Regions from separate parts of the Vibrio gazogenes genome, predicted to be linked through region 3. Evidence: predicted binding sites of a transcription regulator. Region 3 holds the regulator's gene; each other region holds the start of a gene.
What was found. Region 3 encodes PurR, which represses purine synthesis genes. Its sites were predicted from a motif close to TNANGNAAACGTTTNCNTNA; they were not measured.
Positions count from the first base shown of each region.

Region 1: a site for PurR is predicted at 5,289-5,308, ahead of MKS89_RS06965 (phosphoribosylaminoimidazolesuccinocarboxamide synthase). Genes of this name have one in related genera too.
Region 2: a site for PurR is predicted at 2,957-2,976, ahead of MKS89_RS11625 (NCS2 family permease). Genes of this name have one in related genera too.

Region 1 is NZ_CP092587.1:1,539,784-1,546,956, forward strand. Features, by position in the region: gene MKS89_RS06940 (DUF2797 domain-containing protein) at 1-173, opposite strand, end outside; gene MKS89_RS06945 (SanA/YdcF family protein) at 312-1,004, opposite strand; gene MKS89_RS06950 (DUF3392 domain-containing protein) at 1,100-1,423, opposite strand; gene MKS89_RS06955 (NAD-dependent malic enzyme) at 1,499-3,187, opposite strand; gene MKS89_RS06960 (hypothetical protein) at 3,557-3,934, shown strand; gene MKS89_RS06965 (phosphoribosylaminoimidazolesuccinocarboxamide synthase) at 4,048-5,157, opposite strand; gene MKS89_RS06970 (hypothetical protein) at 5,432-5,842, opposite strand; gene MKS89_RS06975 (J domain-containing protein) at 6,221-7,173, opposite strand, start outside.
Region 2 is NZ_CP092587.1:2,597,869-2,605,041, reverse strand. Features, by position in the region: gene MKS89_RS11635 (ATP-dependent zinc protease family protein) at 1-273, opposite strand, end outside; gene MKS89_RS11630 (aminoacyl-histidine dipeptidase) at 625-2,106, opposite strand; gene MKS89_RS11625 (NCS2 family permease) at 2,995-4,284, shown strand; gene gpt (xanthine phosphoribosyltransferase) at 4,323-4,787, shown strand; gene frsA (esterase FrsA) at 4,886-6,130, shown strand; gene crl (sigma factor-binding protein Crl) at 6,214-6,606, shown strand; gene proB (glutamate 5-kinase) at 6,728-7,173, shown strand, end outside.
Region 3 is NZ_CP092587.1:2,118,612-2,125,784, reverse strand. Features, by position in the region: gene glgC (glucose-1-phosphate adenylyltransferase) at 1-320, shown strand, start outside; gene glgA (glycogen synthase GlgA) at 322-1,791, shown strand; gene MKS89_RS09380 (TfoX/Sxy family DNA transformation protein) at 1,925-2,515, opposite strand; cyclic di-GMP riboswitch class I at 2,645-2,730, opposite strand; gene purR (HTH-type transcriptional repressor PurR) at 2,873-3,883, opposite strand; gene elyC (envelope biogenesis factor ElyC) at 4,456-5,286, opposite strand; gene cmoM (tRNA uridine 5-oxyacetic acid(34) methyltransferase CmoM) at 5,374-6,153, shown strand; gene mukF (chromosome partition protein MukF) at 6,168-7,173, shown strand, end outside.

The DNA.
Region 1 (7,173 bases), 580 kb from region 3:
GTCCGTTTGCCGCAATGACAACAATAAATATTGCCGGTATGGGTGAGGGATAATTGATGGCCGATCAGTGGATTCAAGGCGACTTCCGTTGCTCCGACAGGGAGAAAATACTCGGTATGTGGGTTGAGGGTCGCACGTAGTTTACTGAGGGTTCCCTTGATGACTGAAGACATGACATTGCTCTTTTTATGGTTGAAATTGATATTTGGTATAAATGAAACGGGTGATAGCAAACCGGTCTGAAGCTTGTTCAAACAGCGCGATGTCACCCATTTGGTGATATTAACAGAATTAAGCCTCTTCTAGCGAGTTTACTCAGCCGGGTGAGGTTTTGTATCGTTTGGATGATTGTCGTTTTCAGATGTTTCCGCAGGTGTGTCATCGGAGAAAATCGGTTCTTTCGGTCCGAGGAATTTCGGTTTGGCATCAATGATAAATAGATCGAGGATCGCTCGGGCCCGGGCAAAAATCTCACGGATTCTTATTTTGAGGTCAGTACCGTGGGCGGGGCCGGGGACTGCGAAACAAGCGGCATCAATTTTGTGGTAGTTCGCGATAAATAGCGCTCGTTCGCAGTGAAAGCGCTGAGTAATAATCAGGAAATGGTTGGTATCAAAAATTTTTTTGGCTCGGACAATCGAATCGAGTGTTCTGAATCCGGCATAGTCCAAAGCGATATCTTGTTCCGGTATGCCCGCTTTCATCAAGTCACGCTTCATAGTCCATGGTTCATTGTAAGAACGATGTGCATTATCGCCACTGAGCAGAAAATGAGTCACTTTGCCTGAGCGGTAGAGTTGAATCGCGGCTTCAATACGATGGATGTAATACGCATTGAGTATGCGGCCCAGATATTTACTGGTTCCTAATACCACAGCCACTTGATAATGCTCAATATGATCGGTATTGGTGAGTATCTGGTCTTGTGTTTTCCAACTAACCCAGCGATCAATGGCGCATAAAGATACGGCCAACATCAGCAGCATGATGAGCAAGGCTTTCATGAGCCGCCAGCAAAGACGGCGTATTCTGCTGATGCATCCGCTATCAGCGTGATATTTACTGAAACGAGAATGGATAACTATACCTTTTATCTAGATTATATTTGTCTGTTCTTCTGAGCCCAGAGCCCGATGCCGACAAAACTGACAATGACAACGACAAACATGGTGCCTCGTTCTAAGTGGGCAAGTGTCCGAGCTAAGTCAGGGCTGAGTTTGACGATGATAAATCCATAACCAAATGCATTCAGTAATATAAAGCTAAATGTGCGAATGACAAAGTGCTGATTGCGCAACATCCGGCGTAATAGCGCATTAATTTCACCACCCAACATGACCAACAGACAAGCAATCAGTGCGATGGCGATCTCTTCCAGATAAGGTGCGAGATATTGTCCCGCAGGACTGAAAAAATGCAACATGGTATGAATATCCTTGCAAATAAAAAGCCTCTGTAACAGAGGCTTATCTTATCATATTGATATCGTTTGCCGCTTTTAGAATGCGACACGCTTATAGCGACGATAAACAGGTTGCCAGAAGTTACGCTCGATCGCTTGCTCCAGTGCTTCTGGTGTAATGGCATCCGCAACACCTTGTTCAATGGCTTTTTTCGCGACGGCCATTGCAATTTTCTTCGACACGGAGTGAATCGCTTCCAATGGTGGCAGCAGTGAGCCATGACCATTAATTGCCAATGGGGAACATTCAGCAAGTGCTCGGCTCGATTCCATCAACATCTCATTGGTCACACGTCTTGCATTTGCTGCAAGTACGCCCAGTCCGATACCGGGGAAGATGTAGCTGTTGTTACATTGAGCAATCGGGTAGAGTTTGTCACCTAACATGACCGGTTCAAACGGACTACCGGTTGCAACGAGTGCTTCTCCATTTGTCCATGTCAGCAGATCACTTGGCAGCGCTTCAACGCGGCTTGTTGGATTCGATAATGGGAAGATGATCGGACGTGGACAGTGTTGATGCATCTCACGGATGATGTCTTCACTGAAGAGTCCCGGCGCACCGGAAACACCAATCAAGACGGTTGGTTTCGCTTCTCTGACAACATCGTGCAGAGAGAAGCCTGTTCCTTCTGCTTCCCAGTGTTGTGTATTGGATTTTTTCTGCACCAAACGCTGTTGGAAATCTAACAGATTTGGCATACCTTCTTGTAATAATCCCCAACGGTCAACCATATAGACCTGTGAGCGGGCTTGCTGATCAGAAATACCTTCTGAAACCATTTGAGCAATAATCGCTTCGGCAATACCACATCCGGCAGAGCCTGCGCCAAGGAAGGTGATTCGCTGTTCTGACAGTTTACTGCCAGCAGCTTTACATGCTGCCAGTAAAGAACCGACCGTGATAGCGGCTGTTCCCTGAATATCATCGTTAAAGCAGCAAATCCGGTTTTTGTAACGCTCAAGCAGTGGCATGGCATTTTTCTGAGCAAAGTCTTCAAACTGAACCAAAGCATCAGGCCAGCGGCGTTGAATCGCTTGGATAAACTCTTCAACAAATGCATCGTATTCTGCACCGGTAATCCGCGGATGGCGCCAGCCCATATACATTGGGTCGGCTAAACGTTGTGGGTTATTGGTACCGACATCCAAAACAACCGGGAGTGTATAAGCCGGGCTGATACCACCACAGGCGGTATATAGGGCAAGTTTTCCGATTGGAATGCCCATTCCGCCGATACCTTGGTCACCCAGACCAAGAATACGCTCACCATCGGTGACCACGATGATTTTGACGTGATGGTTAGAGGCGTTATTCAAGATATCATCAATTTTATTGCGGTTCGGATATGAAATAAATAATCCACGACCACGGCGATAGATATTAGAGAAGTTTTCACATGCAGCACCGACGGTCGGTGTGTAGATGACAGGCATCATCTCAGTAATGTGATTTTGCACCAGTCGGTAGAAGAGCGTCTCATTGGTATCTTGTATATTGCGAAGATAGATATGCTTATCCATATCATTATCGAAATTACAATATTGTTGATACGCACGGACAACTTGTTCCTGAATGGTTTCTGTTGCTTCCGGGAGTAGGCCGCCAAGGTTAAATGAGCTTCTTTCTTCTGCTGTAAAAGCTGCACCTTTGTTGAGTAGTGGTGTACTAAGAAGCATAGAGCCCGCGTGGGAAATATATAAAGGGCGTTTGTCGTTGTTCATTGTATGCCTATATTTTGTAGGATGATGAAGGGAAACGGAACAAATTTTACGGATACTCCTGTCGGTTGTAAATAGAGGCAATTTGACGTTTCCCTCATTCTCGCAGGTTAATCGTCGGTTTTTTTTGAACCAGGTTTATCAATGTTTGCATTTTAGTGAATAAATATAAGTTTATTTGTTAAATGAAATATGAATTGTTCATATCACTAAGCTAAATATTTGTTCAAGAGTTGTTACTTATATGCATCTGATAGAGCAATTTTATATATATTTTCGGCCATAAAATACCGTTTTTTTATATTCTATTGCTATAAACGGATTGACGGATCATAGTGTGTCTATGGGGCTGTCACTTTCGTGGGGGACGAAATGATCCAACCGAGCCGAGTCCGAGGCGTATTTGATTACACTGCATTCTTAGATGTTGCATGCCATAAACATTGGACACTCTTTGAAGCCTTCTTTCATACAGAGCGTGTTGCACATGATGAGTCATCACAAACGACCCGTGAGGCATTAGCTCCTGATGAACGTTTGTGGAAGAAAGCATTGCAAAATCTGTCACTGGGACGGAGTGATCAGGAAAATCTGATGATTTTGTCAAAGTTGGCAAGAGCGGAAGGGATTGAGGCGTTACATGTGATGATGCCTTATGCCTTGGATACACAACAGCTGCATGAGATTGAAACGTTGGGGTGTCATGCGACTCAGCGGGTTGAGGTTGATGAACTGTTGATTGAGTGGTGAATAGAAGTGAGATTATCGTTGTTTGACTCCGCTCATCGTGAGTGTTGCGATGAGCGGATGATGATATCGATCAGCCGGTTGATGCAATCCATACCGATTCTGCTATCGAAGTATTATGCATGCTGAATCAGACCATATTCCCGGTCAAGTATTTCAATAATTTCTTGTTTTGGATTGTCACTCAGGTGGATGGGTTGTCCTGTAATCTTCTCAGCAATACTCGTATAAGTTTCGGAAACGTCCTGTAATGCTTTCAATGGTAAAGCATTGTCTCTGGCAAGAGCTTCCCGCTCAGGCATTCGTGTTTTGTTCAGCAGAATGTCCGGGTCAGGGAAGTAGTTGAGCAAAAACTGACGGAAGCCTTCTTTTGAATTTTCAACGATATGACCGGCAGCATATTGCTGAGCATCCCAGATTCTGGATGAATCCGGTGTACCGACTTCATCCATATAGATGAGTTTGTCTTGCCCCTGAGCATCGGTGACATAACCAAATTCAAATTTGGTATCGACGAAGATCTGGTTAATATCAGCAAGCGCTTGACTAATCACGTCAAAACCTTCTTTCAGTAACTTTTCATATAAATCGATATCTTCTGGCTGACGGAAGTTAAACGCAGCGTAATTGGCTTCGATATCTTGTCGGCTGATGTTGACGTCATCTGCCTCCGGTACACCGGGAATTCCTTTGAGAATCCCTTTCGTTGATGGTGTGAGCAGAAGCTCAGGTAGTTGCTTATCTTTTTCTAACCCTGCGGGAAGTTGAATGCCGCAGAATTCTCGCTCACCTTTCTCGTAGGCTCGCCACATTGAACCCGTGATATAGCTGCGGCAGATTGCTTCAATTTTTATCGGTGTGGCTTTCTGAACAATCCAGACAAACGGATGGGGGATATCAAGAATATGGCTGTCTGCCAGACCGTGTTGGCGGAATAGTTTGAACCAGTGATTGGAAATCGCGTTGAGTGCCGCTCCTTTCCCCGGTACTCCAGCGACACCGCCTTCAGCGTGCCAGATACAGTCAAAAGCAGAGATGCGGTCACTGATAACCATAATGGCCAGCGGTGCATCTGCTGCGACGTTGTAGCCTTTTTGTTGAATCAGGCGACGGCTGTCTTCTTCAGTTAACCAGTAAACGGAACGCACTTTTCCACTGTGAACGGGTTTGCTGGTGCGAATGGGGAGGTCGTCATTGACGGCGAGAATTTGATCGGCGAGGCTCATTCAGACATTCCTATCTAAAAAGTAATCGGTTCAACTGACAGATACCCGTTGACCAGACACTGGGTGACAAACATCACGGGATATCCGATTTCTGAGCGCATCATACCAGAACTATTTTTCACTGCCAGAGAAAAAGCAAACGTTTGCTTTAAGGGCGGTATTTTCAACCAATCACTGCTTTAAAAAAATCCCCTCGTGTCGAGGGGATGAAAATGGGGGCGGCAGTGTTCATTTATGGTGTTGTGTTTTTTGTTATCGAAATGAGAGGTTGTCATTAGTGGTAGTGGCGGCTTGAATCCGTCACGAAGAAAACCTCACAGTGGTATTGTTGACCCAACTGTATAAGCTGTTTCTGCGCTTGTTCGGTAAGTTGTTGTGAAGCCACGATGGCACAGGCATTGCCTGATAGGATGGCTTTACGAATCACATGATACTCATCCATCGTTTTTGAGGGTCTCAGTTGCACAACTTGATGACTTGGAATCTTGTGCGAATCAAGTGAGCGTAGATCTGGTCGGTAGGATTCCGATGTGATCAGAATCCACTGCTGCAGTTGAGAGAGCTGTGCTAAACGATCATACAGATAGCTTTCCATTGCGTCGTGCCGGGTTGCATTCCGGAACGTGTGACGACCTGCATAGTGGTGCGATCCGGATGAGTACATCAAATCATTCAACAAACGCATAATACTGGTTCCTTATACATGCTGTTCATATATACAGTATTTTATATTGAATGACTGATCAAGTCGGAATTGATGTAAATTTGTACTTTTCTGTTATCAAGATCTCATTGTTGAATATTTCTTAATCGTGAATGCGAACTGGAAATCGAGGAAAACAGCCGAATAACCCGCCTGTCAATCGTGGTAAAAGGCAGACGCGGGAGACAGAATAAGGTCTCTGGTATATTACAACTGAGTGGGGGAGAGGCTTCTGTTTTGAGTTGAGCGGGGGATTGATGATGAAAAGGTATATCAGGTTGTCGCGATAAAACCATTTGACTGATACTGACCACCGCACAGCCATAATTTCGGGTGTTATTGCGTTATTACGTTATTACGTTATTGCATTGAGGTGTTTTGCTGATGTGCTAATAGTGATTTGAGTGCTTGATTTAACCGCTTCATCTCTTCATCACTGCCTTTCATATCAGGATGATAAATTTTGCTCAACTGCTTATAACGCAGTTTGATCTGTTTAATCTCTGGTATTTCCGTAGCTGAGAAGCCAAATAAAGCACATGCTAAATCGAGGTCCTTCGGGCGAGCTGGTGTGTGTGCTAGCGGCGTTTGTTGTGAGCGCTTAAGCTCCTGAAACAGCATGGTCATCTGTTGTTTTTGTTTGCGAATCGTTTGTTCCTGCTGTTTGATTTTTTGCTGTTGTATATAGGTGCCAGACTGAACCTGTAATGGCTCTGAAGGTGGTGGTTGAACCTCAGGGTGAGCTGATTTCGCTGTTCTGAGTTGTTTTTTGAGTCGAACATGAACAACCCCCAGTAACGTCACTGCCAACATCAGTATAGCCACAACCGCACTGGATATGATCTGAGGCAGCGTGAATTGAGCTGCATCGGTTTGAGCATTGTTGAAATGAGCCGAAGAAGTCGTGGTATCGGGGATTTGCGCATCTTCGAGTGCTTTTCTCTGCGAAATTTCTTTCATTCTGCGGTGATTGAACTGTTGTTCGAGTAACTGGCTGTAACGTTGCTCTGCTGTTGGATTAGACAACCCTGCAATCCGGTACCAAATCAGTGCCTGGGTTTCACCCGACAGGTCTGCGACTTGTTCATAGAGTTGGCCCAGCTTGAATTGTGCCGTTGTGTCGCCTTGCGTTGCTAAGCGAGTCAGCCAATAGATCGCTTGTGTTTTATCCGGTGTGGTTCCGGCGCTGCCATTGAGATAAGCATTCGCGACTTGTAATTGCGCCTGCTTATGGCCATTTTCGGCGGCTTGTTCCATCCAGTAAAAAGATTGTTTGGGGTCGGCTTTCACACCTTGTCCCTGTTGATAATGCA
Region 2 (7,173 bases), 480 kb from region 3:
TACATAACGCTTTTCCTCATAGCCACCGGAGTTTCTAACGATACGTCGATCGATCACTGGCGCTTCGCAAATGACAATTTCCGAATCGTCCTTTTGACGGGGATGTAACCAGAATCGCACCCATTGTACGCCTTCTTTTTTGAAGGCTTTCACTTTAAATGCGTGGAGACACGATGTCTTTGCGCCAGTATCGATCTTGGCATTGATCGCGGGAATTCCTAAGTCTGGGAGACTGAGAGTCTCTCTCCAGCCAATCATAATTTTTTCATTCATCTTTTGTGTTCTTCGATTAATAGACGTGAATCGATAGGAAAGGCGCTGGGCAATTTTATTCCTGTAAGGCTACCCCCCATCAACAATCATAGCTCTTAGGGTGAACCTTAGACAGAAATGCGCTTAATTTTTAAACAGATGCAACGTTGCCTGAGGGAACACTACCAGCAGTTTCAGTATTGAGCGAATAAAAAAATTATCCGTGACGATAAATAATCATGATAGATGCCAAACATGGAAGCTTGCCACCAAATAATTTTTGTTTTCAATGGGATAGGTTGATTGAATTTACGCCATATAAAATAGGGTCACCGTAGCGGACACGATTCTTTCCGCTACGGCATATTGGACTTAATCTTTTTCAGGGATGCTTTTCAGCATAACGATCATTTGTTCCCAGAATTGCTGAACCGTGCTGATCTGCACTTTTTCATCAGGGGAATGTGGGAACTTAATCGTCGGACCGAACGACACCATATCCATATTTGGGTATGGGCGCTTAAATAAGCCACATTCGAGGCCTGCGTGAATTACCATGATATTCGGTTTATGACCATAGATGTTTTCGTACTGCTCTCTGAAGATAGCCATAATGGCGGAATTCGTGTCAGGCTTCCAACCGGGATAAGCATCATAGAAATCGACTGTCGCATCTGCGAGTTCGGCAATTGATCTCAAACTGCTTTCTACCTGTTGACGACCGGAGTCGATTAAAGAACGGACCAAGCTGAGGATAGAAATAGTTGAAGCATCAGTTTTGACGACCCCCAGATTTAGTGACGTTTCGACCACACCAGGAAAATCATCACTCATACGGATCACCCCATTGGGGCTTGCATTGAGTGTTGCAATGAAACGTTGCTGAGTCGGTAAATCCATTACCTGATGCTGCTCCGGAACCAATTCAACGTCATGGCATTCGGTGATGATATTGCCTTCTGTTTGTTCCAGCTCCTGACGAATCGTTGCGGTGAAATGTTGGAATGCTTCAGTCAGTTTGGAGACATTTTCTTCAGGGAGGCATAAGGTCACAGTGCCTTCACGAGGAATGGCATTTCTCAGTGAGCCGCCTTGAAAATCAATCAATCGTAACGCCAGAGGCTCGGCATGTTGTGCCAAAAAACGAGCAAATAGTTTATTAGCATTGCCTCGGCCGAGATGGATATCGCAACCAGAATGGCCGCCTTTGAGACCTTTAAGCTGGAGTTTGCGAACCACATGATTTGCCGGAACTTGACTGCGTTCAATATCAAAAGCGAGCAAGCCGTTAATGCCTCCGGCACATCCGACGTAAACTTCACCTTCCTGTTCAGAGTCGGTATTCAGCAGGATTTCTCCTTCCAGATAACCCGGCTCCAGACCAAATGCACCGGTCATACCAGCTTCTTCATTGATCGTTAACAGTACTTCTAAAGGACCGTGTTGGATATTGTCTGAAGCCAAAACAGCAAGGCAAGTTGCCATCCCGATCCCATTGTCTGCGCCGAGAGTGGTGCCTTGAGCGGTGACCCAGTCACCATCAATATAAGGACGAATTGGATCCTGTGCGAAGTTATGTACGGTCTCCTCATTTTTTTGTGGCACCATATCCAAGTGTGCTTGTAGCACGACACCCTTGCGGTTTTCCATGCCTGATGTTGCTGGTTTCTTAATAAAGATATTACCCGTCGGATCACGTCTGACATCAAGTGACTGTTCCTCGGCCCACTCGATAATGTATTGAGCTAAGTTTTCTTCATGATATGAAGGGTGTGGGATAGAACATATTTTATCGAAAAACGTCCAGACGAGAGATGGTGAGAGATGACTAATTTCGGATTGGAATTCTGACACTGAAGACTCCTGTTCCACAATATGGTTGATGAAAAAACAATATGGTTGATGAAAAACAATGTGGTTGATAAAAAGTGGATCAAATTAAACTGAGTTGGTGCTTCATGTTTCATCTGTATTTAAGAATTCGTCTGTACTTGAGAAATCGTCTGTACTTAAGAAATCGAGAGTACTGAAGACCATGCGCACCAGTCGATAGCAAGAGAATATCACCCTCATCATGCAGGGGATAGCATGAGACATGTTTTTTTAAAAAATCAGATATGAGTTGTATTGACTATAACTGTTGTGATTAAGGAATAAATTTTCATCGTTTGGTTTGTTTTTGGTAATTAAATTACACAAATCTCAATAAAAAGTGTCTCAATTCACTTTATTTGGTTTTGATTACGTTATTATTGTAATAAATTTTCTTTATGGTATATTCAACAGTGTTTGCGATGCTTCTATTTAACCCATTTATTGAGTTGCCTGAATGAAGCATTCCCCTGCGAAGTTGATGGGGGGGAGATTCAGGACTCAGACTAGACCAATTTGCTCTGATGGTCTGTTGTAGAATTGGACACGATGGAAACTTGCAGCTCGGACATTTTTGTTCACCCCTAATTTTTTGGAAGATTTTAATCCCTTTCCAACGCCACTTCATGTGAAGTGGCGTTTTTTTATCCTTTCGCATGGTATTGGCTGGCCTGACGCTGTCAGTGATGAAGATGACCAGTGCATTTTTGATGACTTTTGTTACGTAAATCGGAATATTTGCAAGGTTTCATAAACTGACTATTAGGTCAGTTTTTATATGAATTACGCTAGAATTTGCCGTCTTTACTCTCTATAATCGCCTCCCAATCGTTTACGCAACCGTTTACTTGAATCTATACAGGAACTATCATGCTCGAGAAGCTATTTAAACTGAGTGAACATGGCACAACCATGCGAACAGAAGTCATTGCGGGAATCACGACTTTTCTGACCATGGCTTATATCATTTTTGTTAATCCAGCGATCTTAGCCGATACGGGAATGGATCGTGGCGCCGTTTTTGTTGCAACCTGTTTGGCGGCAGCTGTTGGTTGCTTCATCATGGGATTTATCGCGAATTATCCGATTGCGCTGGCGCCGGGGATGGGGCTGAATGCCTTTTTCACCTATACCGTCGTGCTTGGCATGGGGTATACGTGGCAGGTTGCTTTGGCTGCGGTATTTGCTTCAGGCGTATTGTTCATCATACTGAGTTTATTCAAGATTCGAGAATGGATTATCAATTCAATTCCGATGTCTTTAAGGACCGGCATTTCATCGGGTATCGGTTTATTTCTTGCTTTTATTGCATTAAAAAATGCAGGTATCATCGTTGATAATCCAGCCACACTGGTTTCTCTTGGCAATATTACCTCGCTTCACTGTGTTTTAGGTGCTCTCGGTTTCTTTCTCACTATCGCTCTGGTTTATCGCAACGTAAAAGGCGGTGTGATGATTTCTATTCTGGCGATCAGTGCCATTGGCTTGATGCTTGGTGATGTTCACTGGGCCGGTGTGGTTTCGATGCCACCAAGTATTGCTCCGACATTTTTACAGCTCGATTTCTCAGCGTTATTAGATGTTGGGATGATCTCGGTTGTATTTGCATTCTTGTTCGTGGATCTGTTTGATACTGCCGGAACATTAGTCGGTGTCGCTCAAAAAGCAGATCTAATTGGTGAAGATGGAAAAATTCCTCGTCTGAACCGGGCGTTATTGGCTGATTCTTCAGCAACAGTTACGGGTGCATTGTTCGGAACATCGAATACGACCTCTTTTATTGAAAGTGCTGCTGGTGTTGCGACAGGTGGACGAACAGGATTGACTGCTGTTGTTGTTGGAATTCTCTTCCTGTTTGCTTTATTCTTTGCGCCTCTTGCAGGGATGATTCCCGCCTATGCAACCGCTGGTGCACTCCTTTATGTTTCTATTCTGATGCTATCAGGGTTGGTTGGTATTGACTGGCGTGATCTCACAGAGGCTGCCCCCGTTGTTGTGACTTGTTTAATGATGCCTCTTACATCTTCAATTGCAGAAGGTATCTCTTTAGGGTTTATCTCATATGCGGTGATTAAACTTTTAAGTGGTAAAGCCCGTCATGTTTCACTCAGCGTGTGGTTCATGGCTGCGATTTTTGTTGTAAAATATATCGCAGGTTAACGAATTTAGATTTTAGATAAAAAATTGGATAGAAAACAATGAGCAAAAGATTCCTGATTACCTGGGATAATATGCAGATGTATTGTCGTCAACTTGCTGAGCGCCAAATGCCTGCAGAACAGTGGAAAGGTCTGATTGGGGTGAGTCGCGGTGGACTTGTGCCAGCAGCAATTCTTGCCCGAGAATTGGGTATTCGGTACGTTGATACGATCTGTATTTCCAGCTATGACCATGACCATCAGCGTGATATGAGCGTGCTGAAAGCCCCTGAGCATGATGGTGAAGGGTACTTGATTATTGATGACTTGGTCGATAGTGGTGATACCGCACGTAAAATTCGCGAGTTGTACCCAAAAGCTAAACTCGTGACCGTGTGCGCCAAACCGGCCGGTAAAGATTTAGTTGATGAATACATCGTCGATGTGGCTCAGGATACATGGATTGAACAACCTTGGGATACTGTACTATCCTATGTTGAGCCAGTGAATCGTAAGCTGAAATAGATCTTTTCGTATGAATTGATACTAATTTGAGAAAATGGTCCTGTTATGGGCCATTTTTTTTTGGTGAATTTAAACGTTTTTCGAAGTGGTCCCAATTTATGTTTAAGAGTAACAAGAACAGTGACAACCTTTCTGAGCGATTGTTTGATAACCATAAACAGGCGAAGGAAACCTCTGCATTGACCCAGTACATGTCAAGTAGTCAAGGGTTTGTGACTCAGAAAATTGAGGGCGCTTGGTATCGGACATTAAGGCGAATGCAATGGGCATGGCAGGGCATTGATTCGATTGATCAGGAAGAAGTTTTAGCGCGGATCGCATCTTCATCACATTCGAGAACTGTTGATGAATGGCTGGATACAGTGATGGGATATCGGCAAGGAAACTGGGCTTATGAATGGAATAAATTAGGTACCCGTTATCAACATGAATCCGCTCGGCTTGAGGGCGAAGCCTCAGCTGAGCGAATGTTTGCTGCGTCCTTATGTTTTAGTATCGCCGGATATCCTCATCTGAAAAATGACACGCTTGCTATTCAGGCTCAGGCATTGGCAAATACCGCTTATACGGAAGCCGCGAAACGTTCCGGATACATTGTGAAACAATTAGAATTTCCGTATAAGAACAAGAACATTATTGCTCATCTGCATTTATCACATACCGAGCGTCCCCAGCCCGTTGTCATTGTGACGGCTGGTCTTGATAGTCTGCAAACCGATATGTGGCGCTTATTCCGAGATTATCTGGCACATCGGGATATTGCGATGTTGACGATTGACATGCCGTCTATCGGATACAACTCGCAATGGCCTTTAACCGAAGATACCTCCGTTCTCCACCAAACTGTGCTGAATCAACTGGCTCGTTTGCCCTGGGTTGATCACCATCGTGTCGGATTGATCGGTTTTCGTTTTGGCGGCAACGCGATGGTCCGACTGTCATTTATTGAATCCAATAAAATCAAAGCCTGTATCGTTTTGGGAGCACCCGTGCATGATATTCTGTCTTCTCCTGAAAAATTAAAACGGATGCCGAAGATGTATTTGGATGTGCTGGCATCTCGATTAGGGAAAAATGTGGTCGATATTGACAGTCTATCCATGCAGTTGCGAGCGTGGTCACTGAAAGCGCAAGGGTTTCTTTCCGGTAGAAAAACAAAAACGCCTATCTTGGCTTTGGGATTAGAGGGCGATCCGGTATCACCGCCTTCAGATAATCGATTGGTTGCAACTTATAGTGTTGGCGGGCAGGCAAAAGAGATTAAGTCAAAGACATTATTTCACGGATATGAGCAAGCCCTCGATTTGGCGATAAACTGGCTAGAAGATGAACTGATTCAGTGAATTTTTGTGCTATTTTATGTACAAGATATGCGCTTTGTTGAGTTTTAAAGTGACATGCAATTCTGTAAAAAAGGAGTGCTGAAATGCCAGGATTGAGCAAGGAACCAACCTACCACCGACTGAATGCAGCCTTTAAATTGTTAGGTCCATATTTGAGAGAAGAACAGTATCAGAGTGGCACTTATCAATTTGATTGTTTGGCTGTTTGCGTCGATGATAAAAAATCACCGGAAGTGAGGGAATTTTGGGGGTGGTGGATGTCATTATCACACACGGATGAACAGCAGTTTGAAGCAAAATATGCGATTGGGCGATATGATCACGTCGGAAACTGGGTCCTTGAAGAGCCTCAACCTAAGGCATTAGCAGAAGTTCATCGAACTCAAAAAGCGTTCCACGAAAAGCTTGAAACGTTACTCAATGATAAATTTGGCTATGCGCTAGTCACCTGCGATCCTCTGTTAGTCGATAAATAATTCTCCTCTTATTTTCTCATTCTGTTAAAAAAGGTGCGGTTGCACCTTTTTCTACTTGTGAATTGCCCTTTTGATTGCTAAAAAGAATCTCTCCTTTTCTACTTAGATCGTATGATTGATGATGGCGATAGAACAACCTGAAAACGAACGACAATCAAAAACAATTATTATCAAGTTGGGAACCAGTGTTCTGACTGGCGGGACGCTAGCGCTTGATCGGGCACAAATGGTAGAGCTTGTCCGGCAGTGTGCTGAGCTGAAGCGGCAAGGGCATGCAGTTGTCTTAGTCTCTTCGGGGGCAATCGCTGCCGGAAGGGAACATCTTGACTATCCGGCATTGCCGAATACGATCGCAAGTAAGCAATTGCTGGCAGCCGTCGGTCAAAGCCAGCTCATACAGGTCTGGGAATCTCTATTCTCGATTTACGATCTCAAAATCGGTCAGATGTTACTGACTCGTGCTGATTTAGAAGATCGTGAACGTTTTTTAAATGCACGAGATACCGTGAATTCGTTAATCGCCCATGACATTATTCCAATCGTGAATGAAAACGATGCTGTCGCAAC
Region 3 (7,173 bases):
TGGATGCCGATGATCGTCGCGTCAAGATCACGGATAGTCTGGTGTCGGTAGGTAGCTACATTCAAGGGGCGACGATCTTTAAATCAATTCTTGGCTATCGGAGTAATATTGCAGCTGGTTCTCATATCAGTGAATCTGTTATTTTAGGTGATGGAAAGATTGGTGCAGGTTGTACTATCAAACGGACGATTATTGATAAGTATGTTGAAATTGCTCCCGGCACCGTGATTGGTGAAGACTTAGAATTGGACAGGAAACGGTTCTATGTCTCTGAAGGAGGAATTGTTGTGATTGCAAAAGGAACGAAAGTTGGATTCTAACATGAAACAAATCGATGTATGGTTTACCGTTTCAGAAGTTGAAGGGATTATAAAAAGTGGTGGTTTAGCCGATGTCGCAAAAGCGCTTCCGACAGCTTTGAGTGGCATGGGACATCGTGTAAGAATTGTATTGCCGGGTTATCGTCTCGTACCGAACAGAACTGACACAGCCGTGATTCTGGAGACTGAATTGTCTCACTGGCCTCATACGGCTTATCAAGTTCGTAAGTTTGACCGAGACGGTGTTGAAATTTACTTGATTGACTGTGATAAATATTTTGATCGGCCGGAGTTGTATTCTGAACATAATCGAGCCTATGCCGATAATGGAGAACGGTTTGGATTCTTTTCTGCTGCGGCATTGGATGTTTTACCAAAATTGGGTATTCAGCCTGATATCATTCATGCCAATGATTGGCATACCGGATTCGTCCCTTTCTTATTAAAAACACGTTATGCCAATGATCCCTATTTTCAGCGGATGAAGAGTGTATTGACGATCCATAATGCTCTATTTAAAGGGGTATTTTCTTATGATGAATTAGAAATCATCCCTGAATTGCATTTAAGTGGTATGGGGGCCCTACAGTATGGGCACGGCTATGTGAGTGCACTGAGAGTTGGCATCGCGTATGCGGATAAGATTAATGCTGTCAGTCGTCACTATGCTGCTGAGTTACTGACACCACTTGGTGCCCACGGATTAGTCGATGATTTTGTCCGTCGCGAGAGAGATTTGTTCGGTATTATTAATGGTTGTGATTACTCGGAGTGGGATCCCCGAATTGACAGTTATATTCCACGAAATTACACCAATGAGCCCGACTCTTTACAAGAAGGGAAAGTAACCTGTAAACGTCAGCTACAAGAAGAATTGTTATTGCCAACCCGTGATGTCCCCGTGTTTGGAATGGTTTGTCGTTTGACCTATCAGAAAGGATTTCACTATTTGCTGCCGATTCTGGAACAGTTTCTGAGAAATGACGTGCAATTGGTGATTGTCGGGACAGGGGAGCCGGAGATAGCAAATCGCCTGCACCAAATATCTGCAACATCATCACAGAAATTTGCGTTTGTTGATGCTTACAGCAACCGTTTTGCTCATTTGGTTGAAGCTGCCTCTGATTTCTTTCTGATGCCCTCTGAGTTTGAAGCGTGTGGATTAAACCAGATTTATAGCATGGCTTATGGCACGTTGCCGATTGTCCGAGAGGTTGGTGGACTGAAAGATACTGTTTTTGATTATGACCACTTTCCCGATAAAGCGACAGGGTTCAGTTTTACTGAACCGACACCGGAAGCATTACTCATTTGTATGCAACGTGCATTACTGTTCTATTTGCAGCAGCCAGAGAAAAAGTTAGCGATACAACTGCGGGCGATGGAGCAAGATTTTCGTTGGGAAGAGTCTGCTCAGCAGTATGTCCAAATGTACGAAGCTGCATTGATGGGCTACTCGCATACGAATTGATTTTTATTCTATTGAGAAAATGATTGAGTAAAAAAAGCACCGTTAACGGTGCTTTTTTATTCCGGCTCGACGAGCAAACGGGAGTTGTATACTTCGGGAAATGTATACGATAGTAAAAAGCTTATTCAACAAATTAAATTTGCCGAGCTAGCTCGTCGCGTCTTGCCTGAGAAATCACAGACCAATGTTTTCCTTCAATCGCACCTTCTAATGCCCATAGGAGCTCTAGTGGTGGTTGTGTAGCGGGATGAGAGCTCAAAATCGCTTTATATGCGCTGAGAGAACCTTTTTGATGAAGCTCTTCAACTGAATTAATCCCTGCTTTACGTAGCATGCGTTCAGTTGCTAAGCGAAGGTTAGGCAGATCTTTCAAGCGTTTCGGTTTTGTCTCTACATGGGTCGTTTTTTCATTTTTTGCATTCAAATAGGCTTGTTTTGCAATATTGAAAATCGTGTCCGCATCATTCCAATAGTCTGCGGGCAGTGCAAAATATTTAGTCACAACAGGAAACCCACGTTTTGTATACACATAAGGTTCAAAACCTTTTGCTTTAAATGTTTCCAGTGAGTGACTGTCCGCCCGTATATGTAGTTTGTTTTGAACGACAAGTGCAAACATGATGTCGTTGACGAAAATACCAAACCCGCCGAACATTGAGCGTGATTTGACACGGCCTAGTTGTTCAAAAAGCCGCATTGAATCTCTAAGAATTGGTTTATCCATGCTTTTACGTCTCGGTGTATTTTTAAATGAATACGCCACCAAAGTCAGGTCCGAGAATGTAGCAAAAGAATGCAGAAGATATGTTAACAGAACGTCAAATGATTGACGAACATGAAATGCATTTTTGCCATCGGTAACCCCGCTACCTATCATTTTCATGGTTTAGGCCGGAGGCTTTGCGTCCCATCTTTTCAGATGGTTTGCCCTGTGCGTGACACTTTTCCAGTACGGAATTATGAAGTAAGTATGCTAATAACCACTCCACAATGTGTGATTCTAGTCCAATTAATAAAGGTTATCAATAGAAAGAAAGTGGTTGGAGGAATGACCACCCTCCAACGAAATGTAAAATTAATGTTATTTTTTATTTAAATCTTTTACGGTATTGCGTTCCACAATTTCAGGATGCATTTCAAACGTGCGGCGCTCATGCTCTTTACTTTTGATCCGTTCCAATAAGATTTCAAAAGCGTTTTTCCCGACCCGACGTTTCGGTTGGTGAATCGTTGTCAGTGGCGGAGAAAAATATTCAGAGATCTCAATATTGTCGTAACCGATCACCGAGATATCCTCAGGAATCTTGATGCCTCTTTGTTGTAAGCGACTTATGAGTCCTAAAGCCATCGTGTCATTGAAGCAAAAAACAGCAGTGGGCTGTTCATCCATCGCAATAATTTTATCAGCAGCCAAAACTGCTGTATCACATTCGAAGTTACCTTCTAGTATCCAGTTTTCATTCGGGGTCAAACCAGCTTCTGCCATGGCTCTGTAAAACCCTTGAATCCGTTCCTGACAAGCCGCTTTTGATAAATGTCCACTCAGACAAGCAATATCGCGGTGACCTTTATCAATCAGATACTTAGTTGCAAGGTAGCCGCCTTCTTCTGAGTTATCGATGATTTTGTCGGCTTGTGAGCTTTCAGGCCCCCAGTCCATAATGACTTTGGGAATATCACTATAGGTTTCGAGCATTTCCAGAAGCTCGGCAGTCAGGTCAGAACACATGACTAACATGCCATCGACCCGTTTTTCAGCCAGCATCCGGATGTAGTCGCGTTGCTTTTCGTATAAGCCACCGGTATTACATAAGATGAGCGTGTAGCCTTGTCGGTAACAATAACTTTCAACACCATCGATGACTTCAGAGAAGAAGGGGTTGGTCGACTGAGTTACTAACATGCCGATTGTACGCGTTGAGTTACACTTCAAACTCCGAGCCACAGCACTTGGTGCATAGTTCAGAGTTTTCACGGCTTCCATGACTTTTTCTTGAGTCGTTTCTGCCACAAATCGAGTTTTGTTAATTACATGTGAAACAGTTGTTGTTGAAACTCCCGCCAAGCGGGCAACGTCTTTTATCGTAGCCATAGGTATTGTCCTGTCGCTTATGCTGAAGATCCAGCAATCCGGAGCAAATCACAATTGAATGTTTAGTTATGAAGATTTTATCTATTTGTATAATCGGATAACCCGCACAGAAATGACATTCCGAGGTTATTCTGCGATAAGGACAAAAACCGCTAAATTTAGCGGTTTTTGTCTAGGGGCTGTTGACCTTTCGTGATGGTTTTTGCAGCAATTTGTCGTGCATTTAGTCAAGGCAGGTCATGTGAAGTGTAGCGATCTACATGAACCATGACCTAACGCTGGATAAATGAGCGACAAATGCTGCCCAAAGGGTTCATCTGAACGTGTCTTGCTCTTTGTTACGGGTCATTTGCTTAGGATAGCTAAGCGGCATGCCCCGCGCCGCGATCAATACCCGTTCAGATTGAACAAAATTCAACCACGAAAGGTCAACAGCCCCTAGTATAGAATATGCTTTAACCGCGAATTTTAGACTGCCGATTCAGTAATAGCAATCAAAATGAAGCACTCGTTCCACTCAACGGCTGAATCCAGACCGTAAGTCTTGATTCACATGCAGAGATAACATCATGCTACCGCTCTTGTTTTAACGGTTTTTCGACGGTCGCTTCCTGATTAGCAACCCAGTTTTTCAAATAGCGCCAAAACCTTCCCAACGTTTCATACCAATATTTTTCTGTCTGCTCGAGATAAATCGCCTTAGGGGCATATTTTATCCACGGTTGCGCTATATTTTTATAGGACAGGTAGTTGGTCGGTGCCGGGATCGGAGTTAGTCCGGCTGATTGAAATTCATGCAACGCACGATCCATATGACTGGCAGAGGTGACGAGCACTAATTTTCGCGATCCGACAAAACTCGCGGCTAACTGGGCTTCTTCCCAAGTATCTCTGGCACTTTCCAGTAACACAATATCTGATTTTGCCACACCGAGTGATAAGGCTACTCTTGCCAGCATTCGGGCATGACTGAATCGAGTACCACCTGCATATCCGGAAAGAATTAGGCGAGACCCCGGATACATCCGCATGATTCGGATCCCTTCAGTAAGCCGCATCAGCGCTGAGCGACTGAGCTGAGATGTCGGTGGGAGTTGGTCATCGACGATATGACCACTGCCGAGAACCATAATGTAGTCAATGCTACCCTCAACGGGTAAAAAAGCTGAATACTTACGTTCCAATGGTGCGAGAAGGCGATCTGAAACGGGTTGAAATGATGCTAGAAACAGCAACGAGTAAGAGAACAGAACAATCAGGCAACCGGTTTTCCTTTTTGTTGAAAACATAATCATCATGAGGCCAATAAAACCGATGATGAGCAAGGCGGGAAGGGGCATCATTAATGCAGCTATGATTTTTTTAAGCTCAAACATATAAGAAATAGTCCGAAAAAACAGCAATTGAGATTAAAAACGAATAATCCTCTTTATTCCTGCCATTCCTATGACAGAATAGCAGCACGATTCGTTATCATAACTCAAGCTACTGTGACTGAAGATCGCAATTTCGACGATATTGCCCACAAATTTGCAAAAAATATATATGGCTCTGACAAAGGTATGATCCGACAGACCATCGTATGGGAAGATATTCAAACTATTTTAACATCATTTCCTCCGGAACAGCTGCCACTTTCGGTGCTGGATGCCGGTGGCGGGTTGGCACAGCTATCGCAACGGCTCGCGATGCAGGGACATCAGGTGACATTATGTGATCTTTCTTCTGAAATGTTGCAGTTGGCGCAAACCGATATTGAAAAAAATGGTCTGCTTGCGCAGTATCGCTTTGTCCATGCGGCAGTACAGGATATGCAACAATATCTCACTGATCCGGTTGACTTCTTGATGTTTCACGCCGTGATGGAGTGGCTAGCCGATCCGAAGGATGCGTTGGAAAAATTACTGGCTCAGGTTCGGAGCGGTGGCGTTGCGTCTATCATGTTTTACAATCATCACGGATTAGTTCTGAAAAATGTCATATGCGGGAATATCCCCCATGTATTAGAGGGTATGCCATATCGCAAACGATTTAAGTTGCAGCCGCAGCAAGGCCTGAATCCAGAGGTCGTCTATCAATGGATAGAAGCTTGTGGATTCAGTATTGAAGGCAAAAGTGGTATTCGCTCGTTCAGTGATTACATTGGTAATCGCCAGAATATGGGAGAATACACGGAAGAAGATTTACTGGCGCTTGAAAGGCAATTATGTCGGCAAGAGCCTTATTTATCTCTGGGTCGTTATATTCATGTATGGGCCAGAAAAAAGTAAAAATGATGGAAACAATGATAGACGAATTGGCGCAACAAGCCGAAGTACAACCAATCGATGAATTGGTTGGATGGGTCAGGCAGCATGACTTGTCTCTCAACCTGGATACCGAGCGGCTCGCATTTTTGATTGCGATAGCCGTATTGAGTCGGGATCGCTTTGATGACGAACTCGGTGAAGGGGAATTACATGATGCATTTGCGATCGTCACTCGGTTATTTGATGAGACCGGTGAAGCATCCGCTTTTCGGGCCAATAATGCGATCAATGAATTGGTTCACCAGCGGCTTATCCGGCGTTTTACCAGTGAAGTGACCGATGGTGCGAGTATCTATCGATTGTCGCCATTGGCAATAGGCATCACTGATTATTATCTGCGTCATCGTGAATTTTCTAAACTGAAGTTGTCGATTCAACTGTCGATTGTTGCGGATGAAATGGCAAAAGCCAGAGAAGCGGCTGAAAAAGGTGGCACGGAGTCTCACTGGCAAAAGAATGTTTATGGCATCTTGAAATATTCCGTGGGTGAGATTTTTGATCAGATCGATCTCAACCAGCGAGTGATGGATGAGCAGCAACAAGAGATCAAAGAACAGATTGCCCAGTTGTTGAATAAAGATTGGCGTGATGCCATTCAAAATTGTGAATCACTCTTGTCAGAGACGTCATCGACGTTGAAAGAGTTGCAGGATACGCTTCAGACTGCCGGTGATGAAATGCAGACGCAGATCCTTGATATTCAGGAATGTGTTTATGGTGAATCCGGACTGACGTTTATTGAAGAAACATTATTTCAGTTGCAGCTCAAACTCGATCGAATTATCAGTTGGGGTCAACAGGCTATTGATTTATGGATCGGTTACGACCGGCATGTGCATAAATTCATCCGGACCGCGATTGATATGGACCAAAACCGTGCGTTTAGTCAGCGCTTACGTCAGTCGATGAACGACTACTTTGAGGCCCCTTGGTTCCTCACTTTTGCCGATGCTGAGCGCTTCATGGATATGCGGGATGAAG